Regions from separate parts of the Kitasatospora sp. MY 5-36 genome, predicted to be linked through region 3. Evidence: riboswitches for the same ligand, from Rfam matches in the RefSeq annotation. Region 3 holds a riboswitch; each other region holds the start of a gene.

Region 1 (6,268 bases), on a different contig from region 3:
TCCACGACGTCCGGGTTGCCGCAGGGGCAGCGGTGCGCCACGCCGCGCAGGCCGCGCGGCACCCGGCCGAGCTGGGCGGCGATGGCCGCGACGTCGGCGTCGGAGACGGTGGGGTGGTTCTCAGTGGTCATGGGGGGAGGTGTCTCCAACGGGGGACGGTGGGAGGGGAAGGGGGGTGGAGGGGGGGGGGGGGGGGGGGGGGGGGGGGGGGCCGCCGCGGCGGTGTCGGCGGCGTCCACCGAGTCCCAGATGCTGGCGTACCAGGGCTTGGCGGCCTTCGCCTGGCCGGCGGCGCCGCCGGGCGCCGCGTTCGGCCCGGAGGCGGCCCCGCCCGCGGACGAGGAGGTCCTGGCGGAGGCCTGGCCGGCCGGGTCCACCGCGATGTACGGGGTCTCCCCCGGCACCGCGTAGTGCAGCCGGGCGCGGGCCTGCGCCTTGACGTACTCCGGGTCCTGCCAGCGGGCCTTCTCCCGGCGCAGCTGCTCGACCTGCTGGCGCGCGTGGTCGGCCTTCGCCCGCTGGGCGGAGATCTCGGCGCGCTGGGAGATGAACTGCCGCGTCGGGTAGGCGAGGATCGCCACCAGCGAGCAGAGCACCAGGACGAGGACGGTCGCCCGGCTCGTGAACCGGGGCCGGGCCGCCAAGCCCGGGATCCTCCAGCCAGCCATCTCCCGTATCCCCTCCTGGTCGCGACGGTGCCCCGCCGTCCACCCTACGGGGTGAACGGCGGGGCACCGGTCAGGCGTGCGCTACCGGGAGCGCTCAGCCCTCGTGGCGGAAGCGCGGGAAGGCGCCGCGGCCGGCGTACTCGGCGGCGTCGTCGAGGATCTCCTCGATGCGCAGCAGCTGGTTGTACTTGGCGACGCGCTCGGAGCGGGCCGGGGCACCGGTCTTGATCTGGCCGCAGTTGGTGGCGACGGCCAGGTCGGCGATGGTGACGTCCTCGGTCTCGCCGGAGCGGTGCGACATCATGCAGCGGTAGCCGTTGCGCTGGGCCAGCTCGACGGCGTCCAGGGTCTCGGTCAGCGAACCGATCTGGTTCACCTTCACCAGCAGCGCGTTGGCGGTGCCGGTCTCGATGCCGCGGGCCAGACGGGCCGGGTTGGTGACGAACAGGTCGTCGCCGACCAGCTGGACCTTGTCGCCCAGCTTGTCGGTCATGGCCTTCCAGCCGGCCCAGTCCGACTCGTCCAGCGGGTCCTCGATGGAGACCAGCGGGTAGGCGGCGACCAGCTCGGCGTAGTACTCGATGAGCTCGGCGGCGGTGAGGTCCTTGCCCTCGAACCGGTAGGCGCCGTCCTCGTAGAACTCGGAGGAGGCGACGTCCAGGGCCAGCGCGACGTCACGGCCGGGCACGTAGCCGGCCTTCTCGATGGCCTCGACGATGAGGTCCAGGGCCTCGCGGTTGGAGTCCAGGTTCGGGGCGAAGCCGCCCTCGTCGCCCAGACCGGTGGACAGGCCGCGCTCCTTCAGCACGCCCTTGAGCGTGTGGTAGACCTCGACGCCCCAGCGGACGGCCTCGGAGAAGGACTCCGCGCCGATCGGGGCGATCATGAACTCCTGGATGTCGACGTTGGAGTCCGCGTGCGACCCGCCGTTGAGGATGTTCATCATCGGGACCGGCAGGACGTGCGCGTTCGGGCCGCCCAGGTAGCGGAACAGCGGCAGGTCGCTGGCCTCGGAGGCGGCGTGCGCGACGGCCAGCGAGACGCCCAGGATGGCGTTGGCGCCGAGCGAGGACTTGTCCGGGGTGGCGTCCAGGTCCAGCATGGCCTGGTCGATCAGGCGCTGCTCGGTGGCGTCGTAGCCGACCAGCTCCGGGCCGATCTGCTCGATGACGGCCAGGACGGCCTTCTCGACGCCCTTGCCGAAGTAGCGGTTCTTGTCGCCGTCGCGCAGCTCCAGCGCCTCGAAGGCACCGGTGGAGGCACCCGACGGGACAGCGGCACGACCCGTGCTGCCGTCGTCGAGGCCGACCTCGACCTCGACCGTGGGGTTGCCGCGGGAGTCGAGGATCTCACGGGCTACGACGACATCGATGGACGGCACGAGGCATCTCCTTGCGAGAGCAGGGTCCGGTCTGACGGTGGTGCTGCCAGCAGGACGATTGCGGAGTCGTTACGACCAGAGCCTAACCGCCCGGGCTGCCGTGGCCGCGTCGGCCTCGGTCCCGTCTCACCGTGTGGCCCTGCTACCCACCGGTAGTTCACCTGCTTGTCCCAGCTTGTCCCACCGGAGCGGGCGAATGCGGACGAAGGGGACCGGTAGGACCGGCCCCCTTCGGACGGCGGGGTGGAGCGGCGTCGGTGTCGAGCGCTCCGGCGCGGCGGCGGGCGCCCCCGGCGGCGGGTGCTCCCCGCTTCGGGGCACCACCGGCCGCGGGGCGCTGCCGGCCGCGGGCGGTCCCGGCGTCGGGTGGGGCGGCTCAGCCGAGGTGCAGCACCTGGCCGGGCATGATCAGGTTCGGGTCGCCGCCGACGGTGGAGTGGTTCTGCTCGTACAGCGCGCTCCAGCCGCCGGACACGCCCTGCGCGGCGGCGATGGTCGACAGGGTGTCACCGGCACGGACGGTGTAGTCGTGGCCGGCGGCCTGCGGGGCCTGCTGCGCGGCGCGCGGGGCGTACTGCGGCTGGGCGGCGGCCTGGCCGGCGTACTGCTGGTAGATGCTCTGGTGGCTGGTCCAGTACCAGCCGCCGTTGTTCTGGTACCAGTACACCTTGGCGTCGGCGTCCCAGCCGGCCTTGCCGGAGAAGCCCGGGGTCTGCGGCTGCGCCTGCTGCTGCGGGGCGACCTGCTGGACCGGCTGCGCGGCGGGCTTCTGGGCCGGCTTCTGGGCGGCGGGCTTCTGCGCGACCGGCTTCTCGGCCGGCTTGGCGGCGGGCTTCGGGGCCTGCTGCTTGGGGGCGGACTGCGGCTTGGCGTCCGAGGAGGTGTCGACCGAGGCCGGGGCACCGCCCTTGGTCAGACCGGCCTTCTGGGAGCAGACCGGCCAGGCGCCCGGACCCTGCGAGGCCAGCACCTTCTCGGCGACCGAGATCTGCTGGGCCTTGCTGGCCTGGTTGGCCTGCGCCGCGTAGGCGGTGCCGCCGTACGCCTTCCAGGTGCTGGACGTGAACTGGAGGCCGCCGTAGAAGCCGTTGCCGGTGTTGATGCTCCAGTTGCCGCCGCTCTCGCACTGGGCGACGGAGTCCCAGGTGGAGGCCGGGGCGGCGGAGGCGCCGGTGGCGGTGAGGAGCGGCATCGCGAGTCCGACGCCGGCCACACCGGCGACGGCGATGGCCTTCTCGGCCTGGGTGCGACGACGGTGACGGCCAGTTCCAACGAACAGCATGAAGAGGTCCCTCTCCGTACGCCTGCGAGGTGAGCTGTCGGGTTCGGACCGGGAGGTGGCCCGGCCGCCGTAAGCGGAAACGATTCCGCTCGGGCGGCTTCACCCCAAGCCGTGGGGAGACGGCAACAAACCTGGTTCCCCCGCCCCTGCCCAGGGTTCTGGTCGGTTTCCCGTGACGCGGCGGGCAGGATTCGGCGTTCCGCGTACGAGGTCCGCAGCTGCGAACTCCAGGGAGAGTAGACAGATCATCAGACCAATCACAAGCTCATATCACCGATATCACACAACAATTACGGCCCGTGTCCGATCGCCTACCAACAGCGGCGTTATGTCCGGATTGATGGGTGTTCACACCCCCGTCGGCGGGCGATCGGCGACCTCCCGTCAGCGTGATCTCAGCAGGTCGGAGGCGTCGAAGAGGCATCCGGAACGGGGTGCGGAGGGGCGTGCGGGGAACGGCTCTCCGGACTGAATTCCACCGGGAGTTCGCGCAGGCCACGCATGATCAGACCACCCCGCCAGCGCAGATTCTCCGGGCTTTCCGCGAGCCGCAGATCGGGCAGCCGGGAAAGCAGCGTGGCCAGCGCGGCACGCCCTTCGAGCCGCGCCAGCGGAGCGCCGATGCAGTAGTGGATGCCGTGCCCGAAGCCCAGGTGGGGGTTGTCCTTCCGGGCCAGGTCCAGGGTGTTCTCCGCCGCGAACCGGGCCGGGTCGCGGTCCGCCGCGGCCAGCACCACCAGCACCGGGTCGCCGACCGGGATGTCCACCCCACCGATGGTCAGCGGACGGGTCGCGAACCGCCAGGTCGCCAGCTCCACCGGCCCGTCGTAGCGCAGGAGTTCCTCGATCCCGGTCTCCAGCAGCGCGCTCTCCCCGCGCACCACCGACTCCTGCAGCAGCCGGCGCTGCTCCGGATTGCGCAGCAGCGCGTAGGTGCCGTTGCCGATCAGGTTCACGGTGGTCTCGAAACCCGCGAACAGGAGGATGAAGGCCATCGCCGCGGCCTCGTTCTCGGTCAGGTGCTCACCGTGGTCGCCGGCCCGGATCAGGCCCGAGATCAGGTCGTCCCCGAGGTCCGCCCGCTTGCGGTGGATCAGCTCCAGCAGGTACGCCCGCATCCGCTTCACCGCCCGCCCCACGCCGCCGCGTTGGCCCCCGCCGTGGCGGATCATCATCCCGGCCCAGTCGCGGAAGTCGTCCTGGTCCTCGGCCGGCACCCCGAGCATGTCGCAGATCGCGTAGATGGGGAGCGGGAACGCGAACTCGTGGATCAGGTCCGCCGAACCGCGCTGCGCGAAGCCGTCGATCAACCGGTCGGTGAGCTGCTGCACCCGCGGCTCGAACTCGGCCACCCGGCGCGGGGTGAACGCCTTCGACACCAGCCGGCGCAACCGGGTGTGGTCCGGCGGGTCGATGTTCAGCAGGTGGGTCATCAGGTCCGCCTGCCGCTCCCCCGGGATGCCCACCCGGCCGGTGCGGTGCGCCTGCCCGCTGTGGTGCGCCGGGTTCTTCGACAGCCGGCTGTCCGCGAGCGCCTGCCGGGCGTCCGCGTACCTGGTCACCAGCCAGGCCTCCACCCCGCTCGGCAGGGTGGTGCGGTGCACCGGGGAGTGCTCGCGCAACCAGGCGTAGGCGGGGTACGGGTCGGCGGCGAACTCCCAGGTGAACAGCTGCGGGGCGGGGGCGTCGGACGACGGGGCGGCGGGCCGGGCGGGGTCGGGCTGAGCTGGCATGGACCGACCGTATCCGGTGCGACGGGCGCGCCCTCCCTCCGGCGGGGCGCCGCTTCCCCGCCGCTCCTCCGCCGCGCTTCCGCGACCGGACGCGTCGGGCACGCCAACACTCCGTGGCCGGTCCGTGGCCGGTCCGTGGACAGCTCTTGGCCGACTCTTGGCCGCGGGGCGGGCGTGAGCCTGGTCACCTGAGGGGTAATCCCTGTTGCGGAGGGTCAGGACGTGCCTACGATCCTCCGCAGTACGCGTGGGCGCCGGTGCGGTGTCGCCCACAGGGAGGAGCAGACCATGCGGGTCAGCGGGTCAGTCGTCGTCATCGCGGTCCTCGACGGCGGGTCGGGCGCGGGCCTCGCCCGCCGGTTCGCCGCCGCCGGCACCGCCGGAATGCTCATCGCCGACCAGTACGCCGGCATCGCCGAGGACCTCGCCGCCGAACTCGACCGGCCGGGCTGCCCCGTCGTCGGCGTCTGCGGCGACATCCGCCGCCCCAGCGACGTCGCCGCCCTCGTGGACACCGCCGAGAAGCACCTCGGGCCGATCGACCTGTTCGCCGTGGCCGGCCCCGACGGCGAGCGGATCATCTCGCTGGCGGACCTGCCCGACCACCTCGACCTGGAGCGGCTCGCCGAACTCGTCCTCCTCGTCGGCGAGGCCATCGGCGAACTCGTCCCGCCGCAGCGGCGCCCCGAGCGCACCGCCACGGCGGCCTGAGCGCCTACTCCCCGACCGGACCGAGGCCCTCGGCCGCGCGCACCGCGTCCCGGTAACCGCGCGCGGCCGACCGCAGCGCGGCGTCCACGTCCACCCCCGCGTCATGCGCCCGCTGCACCACCGCGAGCAGCAGCCGGCCCGCCGAATCGGCCGTCAGCTCGGCCGGCAGCCCGTACGCCTCGTCCGGCACCCCCGTGAAACCCGCCCGGCGCACCCGCGACACCAGCTTCGCCGCGTACGCCAGCGAGGGCAGCCCGGCCGGCACGCCGTCCAGCACCGACTCGCGGTCCGCCTTCTCGGCCGCCTTCAGCTGCTCCCAGTTCGCCTCCGCCTCGGTGGCGCCCTCGACCTCGACGTTCCCGAACACGTGCGGGTGCCGGTACATCAGCTTCTCGACGATGTCCCCCGCCACGTCGTCGACGGTGAACGGCTCCGTCGGGTGGTCCTCGGCGATCCGGGAGTGGAAGAACACCTGGAACAGGACGTCGCCCAG
Region 2 (6,268 bases), on a different contig from region 3:
GGAGCACCACCTCGGTCTCGCCGAGGGCGGGCAGCACCTCCTCGATGTACCGCAGGAAGCCGGGGTTGGGGCCGATCACCAGGACGCCCCGGCGCTCCAGCGCGGCGCGGTGGGTGAACAGCAGGTAGGCGGCGCGGTGCAGGGCGGCCAGCGTCTTCCCGGTGCCGGGGCCGCCCTGGACGACCAGGGCGCCGCGCAGCGGGGAGCGGATCACCCGGTCCTGCTCTGCCTGGATGGTGGCGACGGCGGTGCCCATCCGGCCGGTGCGTTCGCGGTCGAGGGCGGCGAGCAGGGCGGCTTCGCCGACCAGGGTGCGGCGGCCGGACTCGTCCAGCCCGGCGAGGTCGAGCGCCTCGTCGTCGAGGCCGGTGACGGTGCGGCCCCGGGTGTGCAGGTGGCGGCGGCGCACCACCGGGCCGGGGTGGACGGGGGTCGCGGTGTAGAAGGGGCGGGCGGCCGGCGCGCGCCAGTCGAGCAGCAGCGGTTCGTACGTCTCGTCGGTCAGGCCGGTGCGGCCGATGTAGCGGACGGTGCCGTCGCGCTCGTCGAGCCGACCGAAGCAGAGGCCGCGCTCGACCGCCTCCAGCCGGGCGGCGTGGCGGGCGGCTTCGCGGGAGCGCACCTCGCGCTCCAGTCGGGCCTGGTGGGTGCCGCCGGATCCGGCGCCGTCGTGGGCGCCGTCGGCGGTGCGGCGGGCCCGTTCACGCTCGGTGTCCAGCCGGGCGTAGAGCCGGGCGAGGTGGGCCTGCTCGGTGCGCAGGGCCGCGGCGAGGGCGCTGGAGTCCCGCGCGGTCACTGGCGGTTCGCTCATCGGTGTGGTATCCTTGCGGTGAGAAGGCTGTGAAGCGTCGTCTAAAAGGCGCTCAATTGACCCAGCCTACCCCATCCGCCGACGTCCGGCGTGACCTCGGCTGTTACTCTTGCGAAGCGTGAGCGCGAAGCCCCAGATCCCCAATGTCCTGGCCTCCCGGTACGCCTCGGCGACCCTGGCCCAGCTGTGGTCCCCCGAGCACAAGGTGGTCCTCGAGCGCCACCTGTGGCTCGCCGTCCTGAAGGCCCAGCAGGACCTCGGCGTCGAGGTTCCGGCGACCGCCGTCGCCGACTACGAGCGGGTGATCGACCAGGTCGACCTCGGCTCGATCGCCGCCCGTGAGCGGGTCACCCGCCACGACGTGAAGGCCCGGATCGAGGAGTTCAGCGAGCTCGCCGGGCACGAGCAGATCCACAAGGGAATGACCTCCCGGGACCTGACCGAGAACGTCGAGCAGCTGCAGATCCGCCAGTCCCTGGAGCACGTGCGGGACCGCACGGTGGCCGTGCTGGTGCGCCTGGCCAAGCTGTCCGCCCAGCACGCCGAGCTGGTCATGGCCGGCCGCTCGCACAACGTGGCCGCGCAGGCCACCACCCTGGGCAAGCGGTTCGCGTCGATCACCGACGAGCTGCTGGTCGCCTTCCGCCGCCTGGAGGAGCTGATCGCCCGCTACCCGCTGCGCGGGATCAAGGGCCCGGTCGGCACCGCCCAGGACATGCTCGACCTCCTCGGTGGCGACACCGACAAGCTGGCCGAGCTGGAGCGCCGGGTCGCCGGGCACCTCGGCTTCGAGAACGTGCTGACCAGCGTCGGCCAGGTCTACCCGCGCTCGCTGGACTTCGAGGTGCTCACCGCCCTCGTCCAGCTGGCCGCCGCGCCGTCCAGCCTGGCCAAGACCATCCGCCTGATGGCCGGCCACGAGCTGGTCACGGAGGGCTTCAAGGAGGGCCAGGTCGGCTCCTCCGCGATGCCCCACAAGATGAACACCCGCTCCTGCGAGCGCGTCAACGGCCTGGCCGTCATCCTGCGCGGCTACGCCTCGATGACCGGCGAGCTGGCCGGCGACCAGTGGAACGAGGGCGACGTCTCCTGCTCGGTGGTGCGCCGGGTCGCGCTGCCGGACGCGTTCTTCGCCTTCGACGGCCTGCTGGAGACCTTCCTGACCGTCCTCGACGAGTTCGGCGCCTTCCCCGCCGTGATCGAGGCCGAGCTGGACCGCTACCTGCCGTTCCTCGCCACCACCAAGGTGCTGATGGGCGCGGTGCGCGCAGGCGTCGGCCGGGAGACCGGGCACGAGGTCATCAAGGAGCACGCCGTCGCCTCCGCGCTGGCGATGCGCGCGGGCGCCCGGGAGAACGAGCTGCTGGACCGGCTGGCCGCCGACGAGCGGATCCCGCTGGACCGGGCCGCGCTGGACGCGCTGCTCGCCGACCGGCTGTCCTTCACCGGCGCGGCCGGCGCCCAGGTCGCCGAGGTGGTCCGCCAGGTGGAGGCCGTCGCGGCCGCCTACCCGGAGGCCGCCAAGTACGCGCCCGGCGACATCCTCTGACGTCTCGTCAGCCCTGAGCCGAGGGCCCCGCCGCCGGACCGGTGGCGGGGCCCTCGCGCGTCGTGGGGACGTGGCCCGGGTCCAGCGGCGGGGTGGTGGTGCCGCACGGCCAGTCGCAGTTCGGCTCGGCCACCTGCTGGTCGTCGGCGGCGAGCACGTTGCCCCGTACGGTCGCGAGGGCGATCAGCCCGCCGGCGGCCAGCAGGCCCGCGCAGATCAGCATCGCGGTGTGGAAGGCGGAGTCGACCGAGGAGGGCACCCGGTAGGCGTCGCCGCTCAGCCCGGCCAGCGCCGGCAGGGCGGCGACCGCGAGCAGGCCGGCCGCGCGGGCGGCGGCGTTGTTGACCCCGCTGGCGATGCCCGCGTGCCGGACCTCGACGGCGGCCAGCACGGTCGCCGTCAGCGGTGCGACCAGCAGCGTCATGCCGCAGCCCATCACCGTGACGGCGGGCAGCACGTCCACCCAGTAGGAGGAGTCCGGGCCGACGCGCAGCATCAGCAGCACCCCGGCGGCGCACAGCAGGGGGCCGACGGTCAGCGGGATGCGCGGGCCGATCCGCTTGCCGAGCCGCCCGGCGCGCGCGGACAGCAGCAGCATCAGCACGGTGATCGGCACCAGCGCGAAGCCCGAGACCAGCGGCGAGAAGCCGGACACGATCTGGAGCTGCACCACCAGCAGGAAGAAGACGCCGCTGAACGCCGCGTACACGCACAGGGTGACCAGGTTCACGGCGGTGAACAGCCGGGAGGAGAACAGTCCGAGCGGCAGCATCGGATCGGGCGCGCGGCGCTCGACCGCCACGAAGGCGACGCCGAGCGCCACTCCGAGCACCCCGCTGACCCAGACGGCGGGGGACAGGCCCTCGCCGGCCGCCGTCAGCGCGTAGGTGATCGCGCCGAGGGCGAGGGCGGCGAGCACGGCGCCGAGGACGTCGAAGCGGCCGGAGGCGCCCTCGTCCCGGCTCTCCGGCACCGACCGGGTGGTGACCGCGATCACGGCGGCGGCGAGCGGCAGGTTCAGCAGGAAGATCCAGCGCCAGCCGGGGCCGTCCACCAGCCAGCCGCCGAGGAAGGGGCCGACCGCCGCCGACACCCCGCCGAGGCCGGACCAGAGCCCGACCGCCGCCGAGCGGTCGTCAGGGTGGAAGACGGCCTGGAGCATGGCGAGCGAACCGGGGGTGAGCAGTGCCCCGCCGATGCCCTGGACGGCGCGGGCGGCGATCAGCACGTGGATGTTCGGCGCGGCGGCGCAGGCCGCGGAGGCGACGGCGAACCAGACCACGCCGATCAGGAAGACCTTGCGCCGCCCGTAGCGGTCGCCGAGCGCGCCGCCGAGCAGGATCAGGCCCGCCAGGGTGAGCAGATAGGCGTTCAGGGTCCATTGCAGGGACGCGAGGGAGGCGCCGAGGTCGGCGCCGATCCGGGGCAGCGCGACGTTCACCACGGTGCCGTCCAGCATCGCCATGCTGGAGCCGAGCACCGTCGCCATTAGTACCCAGCGACCCTGCGCGGTGCCCAGGCGCAGGGTGCCGGCCTCGGAGGTGGCCACGGGCGAATCCTGCGCTGCCGAGGCGCACGTGACAAGGGTCACCGGTGGGTGTGTTGGCGGCTGGCGGTGCGTGAGCGGACGGGTGCGCGGCGTGGCCGATCTCGGCGCAGGGTCGTGGATCAGTGGCGGGCGGTGAATGGGTTGTGTACGCACCGTGGGCCCGGGCCTGCGGAGGGTCACTGGGACAGGGGGGATCGTTGCCGTTTCAAGAGATCGACATTGCTTCACCCGAACGGATGGGTTTTAGTTCAGCGACCGCCCGGCCAGTCCGGACGGATCCGCCGGGTGGAACGCCGAGTCCTGCCGCTGCCCGGTGGTTCGAAACGAACTCTGTACGGCAGGAGCGGGGGACCCACAGGTAAGTCGCCGGACCGGAGTTCGCGCCTCAGGGCGCGGGCGTCCAGGACCGGCTTGGGGTGAAGCCGCGCAAGCGGCCGGGCAACTCCAGCCCGAACCCGACAGCTCACCTCGCAGGCGTCGGAGAGGAAAATTCCATGCCTGCACAGGCTCGTCGTATCGCCCTGCCCCGCGCCGCCCGCATCGGCATCGCCACCGCCGTCACCGGTGTGTCCTTCGCCCTCCCGCTCGTCACCGCGATGAGCGCCCAGGCCCACACCCCGGCCGCTCCGGTCGCCGCCTCCACCGAGGCCAAGCAGGCCACGCAGGCCGCCGCTCCGGCCGCCCAGGCCACGCAGGAGAGCTACCGCGTCGTCAGCGGTGACACCCTGTCCAAGATCGCCGACGCCAAGAACGTCGAGGGCGGCTGGCACGCGCTGTACGAGCAGAACCGCTCGGTCGTCGGCGCCAACCCGAACCTGATCTTCCCGGGCCAGCAGCTCGCGCTGTCCGGCCACGCCGCCCCGGCCGCCGACGCCGCCCCGGCGAAGCCCGCCGCCCCGGCCAAGCCCGCCAAGCCGTCCGCTCCGGCGACCCAGGCCGCCAAGCCGCAGGCCCAGGTCCAGGTGCAGACCGAGGCCGCCAAGCCCTCCGCGCAGCTCGAGACCCAGCTCCAGGTCGCCGTTCCGGCCCAGGCCGTGACCGCCACTCCGGTCGCCGCCGCCACCTCCGGCTTCGTCGCCCCGCTGGCGAGCCCGCGGCTCGGCACCGCCTACGGCGTGGCCGGCTCGATGTGGGCCTCCGGCCACCACACCGGCCAGGACTTCGTCGCCTCCACCGGCACCCCGCTGCGCGCCGTCGCCAACGGTGTCGTGGTCAAGGCCGGCAACGGCGGCGCCTACGGCAACGAGGTCGAGATCAGGCTCGCCGACGGCCACTACGCCGAGTACGCGCACCTCTCCTCGATCGGCGTGAGGATCGGTCAGACCGTCACCGCCGGCCAGCAGATCGGCCTCTCCGGCGCCACCGGCAACGTGACCGGCCCGCACCTGCACTTCGAGATCCGCAACGGCTCGGAGTACGGCTCGGACATCAACCCGGTCGCCTACCTGCGCGCGCACGGCGTCGCGCTCTGACCCCGAGAGCTCCGGGGTACCAGGAACCACCGCCGCTGCGGGCGAACCGATCGCCCGGGATGGTCATGTCGGGTGACCGCTCGACCGGGTGATCGCCGCACGGCGGACATGGGCGCGGGACACGCCCAGGCCGGCCCGGCCGCATGAGGACCTCCTCGTGCGGCCGGGCCGGCCGCTTTCGTTCCCGGGCCCGCCGGGGTGTTCGAGCGATCGAACGAAGCGTCAACTCCGGTGTCCCGCAGGGGGGTCGCCGGGATCTCCGGGCGCCCGCGGGCGCCATGCTGGCGGACGGTCAGCGCCCGGCCGGTCCGGCGGTCGGGCGGGCCGGGAGGCGAGGAGGCCGGATGGCGGTCCGCAGCGGGGGCGTGGCGGGGGAGACGGCCGGGCGGGAGCGGCCCGGGGCGGGCGGGGTCGACCGGCTGAAGGCGGACTCGGTCGGCCTGGTCGGCGTGGTGTTCATGGCGCTCGCCACCGCCGCCCCGATCACCGCGATGACCGGCAACCTGCCGATCATCGTCGGTCAGGGCAACGGCGCGGGCGCGCCCGCCGCGTACATCGTGGCGACCGTGGTGCTGACGGTGTTCTCGGTCGGCTACGTGGCGATGGCCCGGCACATCACCGCGGCCGGCGCGTTCTACGGCTACGTCTCGCACGGGCTGGGGCGGGTGGCGGGGATGGCCTCGGGGCTGCTCGCGGTGCTCGCGTACGTCGTCACCGAGGCCGCGGCCCTCGGCTTCTTCGCGTACTCGCTGCGCGGGCTGGTCCGTTCACAGCTGGGGGTGGACGTCGGCTGGGGCTGGTACGCGCTGTTCGGGGCGGCGGTGATCGGGGTGATGGGCTGGTTCGACCTGCATCTGACGGCCAGGGTGCTCGGGGTCGCGCTGGTG
Region 3 (6,268 bases):
GACCCGCACGATGCCGGTCAGCGGCATGTTGGTGACCGCCTCGTAGCGCACCGACGCGCCCGGCTTGGGGGCGTGCAGCACCTGGCCGTTGCCGGCGTAGATGCCGACGTGGTGGGCGTCGGTGTAGAAGATCAGCAGGTCGCCGGGCTGGGCCTTGGAGAGGTCCGTCCCGAGCCGGGTGCCGGCCGAGGCCTGCGCCTGCGAGGTGCGCGGCAGCGACACGCCGGCCTGGTTGTACGCCCAGACCATCAGACCGGAGCAGTCGAAGGAGCCCGGGCCGGTGGCGCCCCAGACGTACGGGCTGCCGATCTTGGAGGCGGCGGCGGACAGCGCGGCGGCACCGCGCGAGCTGCCGGGGGCCACGTTCACCGGAGCGGTGGTCGTGGGGGCCGAGAGGCTGCCGCGGCTGTTGTCGCGGGAGGCGCGGTCGGCCTGCTGCTGCTGGGCCTGGGCGGCGTCGGCCTTGGCCTTGGCCTCGGCGGCGGCCTTCTCCTCGGCCTGGCGCAGCGCCTGGCGGTCCTGCTCGGTCAGCGTGTTGAGCAGGTCCTGGGCCGCCTTCAGCTTGCCCTGGACCTCGTCCTTGGAGGCCTTCAGCTGCTGGGTGGTCGACTCCAGCTCGGCGAGCTTGCCCTGGGCCTCGTTGCGGTCCTGGTCGAGCTTGCGCTGCTGCTCCTGGAGCTCCTTCAGCTGACCCTTCTGGGTGCTGCCGGCCTGGTTCAGCGCGTCGGCCTGGCTGAGGAAGCTGTCCGGGCTGGAGGAGAACATCAGCTGGACGGTGGGGGATATCCCCCCGTTGCGGTACTGCTCGCCGGCGATCTCGGCGAGGCCGCCCTGGAGCTCGGTGACCTGGGCCTGCTGACGGGCCACCTGGTCCTGCAGGCCGGAGACCTGCTTCTCCAGGTCCTGCTGCTTGGCCTGGGCGGCGTTGTAGTTCTCGGTCGCGACCTCGGCCTGCTCGTTGAGCTGGTCGACCTGCCCCTTGACCTGTTCCTTGGTCGGCTGCGGGTCCGCGTGGGCACCCTGCGCGGAGAGGACGACGGCTGCGGCGGCGACGCCGGTCAGGATCGAGACCCGGGCGCGGCCGGCGGGCTTGGGACGACGATGGGACGCCACGAAGGCGGACTCCTTCTTCCTACGGCCGCCTACCGGGTGAGCTGACGGGTTCGGGCCGGAAGCATGCCCTACGACGCCTCACGGCCGTTCCACCGGCCGACCTGGCGCCGATTCACCCCGGAGGAACGTGGTTCCCCGGCTCCGCTCCGCAGCGCCCCCTACCACTGGGCTCCCCTGTCGGACAGTCGCTTCGACCTGTCCCGCTGCCTTGCGAACTCGACGGTAACCACCGCCGCCACCCTGGCTGGGCGATCGACAGTGCGGTGGTTCGGAGCATGACCCTAGTAACTGAACCGTGATCGGTTCAAATCCTTGTCAGAAAAAAGACAGAAGATTACCCAAGTTCCTTTGTGAAAATGACCGATGGTGACCATTGACGCACACAAGGCTGATCGGTTCTCACCATGTGGTCGTCGAAGGGCCGGAAACCCGAAACGCCACCCCGAACGGGGGTGGCGCTTTTCACAGGCCCCCGCGGGAGCCCCCCGGGCGTGTCGGTCCGTCAGACCCGGCGGATGGTGTTGATCGACATCGCGTCGGCCTTCATCACCTTCACCACGTCGCCGGTGTGCGGCGCGTGGACCACCATGCCGTTGCCGATGTACATCCCGACGTGGTGCATGTCGGGGCCGTAGATCACCAGGTCGCCCGGCTGGGCCTGGTCCAGCGAGGGGATCCGGGTGCCGTAGTGGCCCTGCTCCTGCGAGGTGCGCGGCAGCGAGACGCCCGCCTGCCCGTACGCCCAGACCATCAGGCCCGAGCAGTCGAAGGTGGTCGACCCGGTGGCGCCCCACACGTACGGCGAGCCCTGCTTGCTCATCGCCTTGGCCAGCGCCGTGGCCGCGTAGCCGCTGGCCGGCGGCAGGCTGCCGAGGTCGACCCGGTCGCTGCCGCGCGAGGCGCGGTCGTCCTGCGCCTGCTGGGCCCGCAGCGCGGCGCGGTCGGCGGAGCTCAGCGAGTTCAGCAGGTCCTGGGCGGCCTTCAGCTTGGTGTTGACGTCCGACTTGGCCTGGTTCAGGTCCTTGGTGGTGGTGTCCAGCGAGGCGAGCACGGCGGCCGCCTCGGTCTTCTCCTGGTCCAGCCGGCGCTGCTGGTCCAGCAGCCCCTTGAGCGCCTCGGCCTGACTGGTGCTGGCCTGCTGGACGGTGGAGGCCTTGTCCAGGTAGCCGGACGGGTCCGAGGAGAGCATCAGCTGGACGGACGGGTCGATGCCGCCGCTGCGGTACTGCTCGCCCGCCACCTCGGCGAGGCCGCCCTGGAGCTGGGTCATCTGCTCCTGGCCGCGGGCCACCTGGTCCTGCAGCTGGTCGGCCTGCTTGCGCAGCTGGTCGGCCCGCTCCTTGGCGCCGTTGTACTTCTCGGCCGCCTGCTCCTGCTCCTCCTGGAGCTGGTCGATCTGCGCCTTGACGTCCGTCTTGTTCGGCTGCGGCGCGGCGTGCGCGGCCACCTGGGCGGAGAGGGCGACCGCGGTCGCAGCGGCCGCGGTGAGCACGGAGATCCGTGCGCGGCTCGGCTGCTTGGGACGGCGGTGGGAGGCCAAGGGACCGGCTCCTTCTTCCAACGGGCTCACCTGATGGGATGAGATTCCGGAAAATAGGTTTGACGCCAGACCCTAGTGAAGATCTATCCGTTTTGCCACTCCCCCGAAGGCGTGAACTCCGGTCCCCACACTGACTTCACCGGACTCGCACAATGCTCCGAAACAGGCCCTGACCAGGCATCATGCGAACCTCCCCGGGTTCAGGGCCGGGCCAGCCGGTTCAGCAGCAGCACCGACGCCACGGGGCGCGCGCCCGCCTTCCGCACGCCCTCCGCGACCTCCCGGTCGGTGGACACCACCACCACCGGACGGCCCTGCGGCTCGGCCCGCACCAGACGGCGGATCAGCTCGTCGGCCGTCTCCCCGGTCCGGCTGAACCGCACCCGGACCCCGCGCGGTGGCGCCATGATCACCGGGACGTCCAGGTCCTGCCCGTCGAACACGCAGGTGACCTCCGCCTGGGTCCGCTGGGCCAGCATCGCCAGCCCGCCCAGCAGCCGGATCCGCTGCTGCTCCAGCGGCAGCGTCGGATAGCCGGTCTTGGTCACGTTGTAGCCGTCCACCACCAGGTGCACCTGGGGGATCGCCAGCAGCTGGTCCAGCAGCGCCGGATCGTCCTCGGCCAGCCCGCGCCGGGCCACGTCGTGCGGCGAGGCCGCCCCCGGCACCACCGCCTCCACCAGGTCCGCCGGGCGGATCTGGGCGACCGGCAGCGCCAGCTCCCGCTGGAGCCCCTGGGCCGACTGCAGCACGGTGTCCAGCAGCAGCCGCAGCCGCATGTCCTCGACGCTGCGCCCCTCGCGGGCCGAACGGCGGCCCTGCTCGGCCGCGTTCTCCAGCTCCAGGACCCGGTGCCGGAGCCGGCGCGCCTCGCTCTCGGCCGCGCCGCGCTCGGCCGCGGCCTGCGCCTTCAGCGCGTCCAGCTCGCCGGCCACCCGGCGGGTCTCGGCCTGCGCCCGGCGGGTGTCGCTCTCCAGCGACCGCACCCTCTTGCGCAGCGACTCGGCCTCCCTGCGGACGCCGTCGGACTCGGCCCGCTGCCGGTCCGCGTCCGCCCGCGCGGAGGCCCGCACCTCGGCCAGCTCGGCCTGCAGCTTCTCCACCAGCCGGACCGCCTCCGCGGCCGCGTCCTCGGCACCGGCCCGCTCGGCCTCCTCGCCGGCCTCGGCCACCAGTCGGCTCCAGCCCGTCGAACGCACCAGGTAGGCGGCGGCCGCGACGTCCATCGGATCGGCCGCGCTCGGGACGGTGCCCGACTCCAGCGCCTTCACCAGGTCCGGCTGCCCGAGACGCAGCCGCTCCGCTATCCGCACCCGGAAGGCCGGCTCCGCCTCCAGCGCCGCCGCCAGCGCGGTGGCCGCGTACTTGGCCCGCCGCGCCGGGGTGAACTTGACGTACTGACGCAGGCTCTGCGGGAGCTCGGCCGACGGCACCCCGCCGAGCGCGTCCGAGGCCAGGCCGACCACCCGACGGCGCACGCCCTCGGGCAGCGGCCGGTCGAGCTTCTCGACGGCGCGCTCCGCCGCGGACCCGGAGGCGCCGTCCGCCGTCCCGGCAGCCTCGGCCGGGGCCTCGGCCGCAGCGGGCTGAAGCCCCTGGGCTGCGCCGGGCTCCTTCGCTGCGTCCACCACGTCCTCGGCTCCGATCCTGGTCCAGCGGGGCACGGCCGCGGCCGCCCCCCGTCGGCACGCTCCGTGCGTCCTGTTCTGTATTGTCCCGTGCGGCGCGGGCGGGTGCGCCGCGCACCCACCCCGCCGCCGCGGCGGGGATCAGCCCTGGTCGGCGGGGGCCTGCGTCTCCTCGGCGCCCGGACGAGCCACCAGCTCGACCTGGTCCACCGCGTTGCACCAGCGGCAGCGCACCGACTCGACGGTCTCGCTCAGCACCTCGGTCTCCTCGACCTTGGACTCGCCGGCCAGGTCGAAGTGCAGGAACTCGGTCACCCGCGCGGTGCGGGTCACGTCGAAGCGGGTGAGGTTGCCGCACAGGGTGCAGCGCCAGCGCGTCTCGGCGGTCAGAGCGGGGACGGTCATCGGGGGTCCTCTCGGGTGGTCCCTGGGTGGGGCAGGCGCTCCCCCCGGAGCCCCGGCGTCGGCGGCGGGAGGCGGGAATGCCCGCCCCAAGCCTATTGCCTGGGGCAACCGTCGCGACCACCGGTTGCCTGAACACCCGGGCTAGTCCACCTGCCGTAAACCGCCGTGTCACCTGCGGCGCCCGGAGGGATGCTTGGCCGCATGGCGCTCGCGGTCCCCGACCACACCGCCGCCCGGGGCGGCCGCCCGGCGGCGACCGCCCCCGTGGTCAGCTACGCCCTGATCGCCCTCAACACCCTGGTCTTCCTGCTCGGCCCGGCCGCGGGGCTCAACCCGCTGTACGGCACGGGCCAGGCCCGGGTCTGCGCGGAGCAGCGGTACGAGCAGCGCTGGGGCGCCGTCCCGGCCGAGGTGCTGGCCGGACGGCCGCTGACCGCCGAACAGCTCGCCGAGGCCCCCGACCCGGTCCCCGGCTGCCCGGCCGCCCCGACCCCGGGCAAGCGCCCGGCGCTGTCCGTCCTCACCGGGCTCTTCCTGCACGCCGGCTGGCTGCACCTGCTCGGGAACCTGCTCTTCCTCCAGGTCTTCGGCCCCACCGTCGAACGGCGGCTGGGCCGGGCCCGGTACGCCGTCTTCTACCTGGCCGCCGGCAGCCTGACCACGTACGGCTTCGCGCTCGCCGAGGCGCACTCGCCGAACTCCACCCGGGTGCTCATCGGGGCCTCCGGGGCGATCGCCGCCGCCCTCGGGGCCTACCTGCGCCTCCACCCCCGGGCCCGGGTGACCACCCTCGTCCCGCTGCTGTTCTTCCTGCCGCTGCGCTTCCCGGCCTGGCTGGTGCTCGGCCTCTGGTTCGTCCTGCAGTGGTGGTCGGTGCACGCGGCCGGCCCCGGGGTGGCGTACCTGGTCCACGTGATCGGCTTCTCGGCCGGGTTCCTCTACGCCTGCACCGTGGTCCGCCACCCCCCGCGACGACCGGGCTGACGCCCGATACGCTGGCGGCACCCCACAAAGGAGCCCGAACTGTGATCACCGCCATCGTCCTGATCAAGACCAGTGTCGACCGCATCCCGGAGATCGCCGAATCCATCGCCGCCATCGACGGTGTGAGCGAGGTCTACTCGGTGACGGGGGGCTACAACCTGGTGGCGATGGTGCGGGTGCGCCGGCACGACGACCTGGCCGAGGTCATCCCGGGCCGGCTCAACAAGGTCCCGGGCGTGGCCCACACCGAGACCCAGATCGCCTTCCGCACCTACTCCCAGCACGACCTGGAGGCCGCTTTCGCCCTCGGCCTGGACGAGTAGCGGTCAGCCCTCGGCGCGCCGGCCCCGCTCGACCTGCACGGTGGCGACGCAGCGCCCGCCCTCGTTGCGGTAGTTCCACGCCGCGCCCTCCGTGACCAGCTCCCGGACGGCGGTCAGGAAGCGGTCGACGTGCTCGTCCGGCGTCCCGGCGCCGAAGCTCACCCGGATCGCGTTCAGGCTGCGCTCGCCCGGCAGCGACGGCTCGGGCGCACCACACTCGGACGGTGCCTCGTCCTCGTCGCCCAGCAGCGTGCGCACCAGCGGGTGGGCGCAGA

Evidence for each region. Region 3 has a riboswitch for cyclic di-AMP ahead of AE652_RS14805 (NlpC/P60 family protein). Riboswitches for the same ligand answer to the same signal wherever they lie in the genome.
Region 1: another riboswitch for cyclic di-AMP. It lies ahead of AE652_RS49225 (transglycosylase family protein); the one in region 3 lies ahead of AE652_RS14805 (NlpC/P60 family protein).
Region 2: another riboswitch for cyclic di-AMP. It lies ahead of AE652_RS17350 (LysM peptidoglycan-binding domain-containing M23 family metallopeptidase); the one in region 3 lies ahead of AE652_RS14805 (NlpC/P60 family protein).

What each region holds. Positions count from the first base shown of each region.
Region 1 is NZ_LFVW01000210.1:8,512-14,779, forward strand. Features, by position in the region: gene AE652_RS48175 (DUF501 domain-containing protein) at 1-149, opposite strand, end outside; partial or broken gene AE652_RS48185 (septum formation initiator family protein) at 384-668, opposite strand; gene eno (phosphopyruvate hydratase) at 763-2,049, opposite strand; gene AE652_RS49225 (transglycosylase family protein) at 2,426-3,331, opposite strand; cyclic di-AMP (ydaO/yuaA leader) riboswitch at 3,337-3,505, opposite strand; gene AE652_RS15555 (cytochrome P450) at 3,727-5,064, opposite strand; gene AE652_RS15560 (SDR family NAD(P)-dependent oxidoreductase) at 5,353-5,775, shown strand; gene AE652_RS15565 (MazG family protein) at 5,780-6,268, opposite strand, start outside.
Region 2 is NZ_LFVW01000238.1:3,934-10,201, reverse strand. Features, by position in the region: gene AE652_RS17365 (AAA family ATPase) at 1-811, opposite strand, end outside; gene purB (adenylosuccinate lyase) at 930-2,360, shown strand; gene AE652_RS17355 (MFS transporter) at 2,368-3,849, opposite strand; cyclic di-AMP (ydaO/yuaA leader) riboswitch at 4,201-4,401, shown strand; gene AE652_RS17350 (LysM peptidoglycan-binding domain-containing M23 family metallopeptidase) at 4,404-5,381, shown strand; gene AE652_RS17345 (APC family permease) at 5,726-6,268, shown strand, end outside.
Region 3 is NZ_LFVW01000201.1:1,310-7,577, forward strand. Features, by position in the region: gene AE652_RS14805 (NlpC/P60 family protein) at 1-1,113, opposite strand, end outside; cyclic di-AMP (ydaO/yuaA leader) riboswitch at 1,124-1,277, opposite strand; gene AE652_RS14810 (C40 family peptidase) at 1,616-2,653, opposite strand; gene AE652_RS14815 (NYN domain-containing protein) at 2,854-4,284, opposite strand; gene AE652_RS14820 (hypothetical protein) at 4,423-4,686, opposite strand; gene AE652_RS14825 (rhomboid family intramembrane serine protease) at 4,888-5,670, shown strand; gene AE652_RS14830 (Lrp/AsnC family transcriptional regulator) at 5,712-5,993, shown strand; gene AE652_RS14835 (aminotransferase class V-fold PLP-dependent enzyme) at 5,997-6,268, opposite strand, start outside.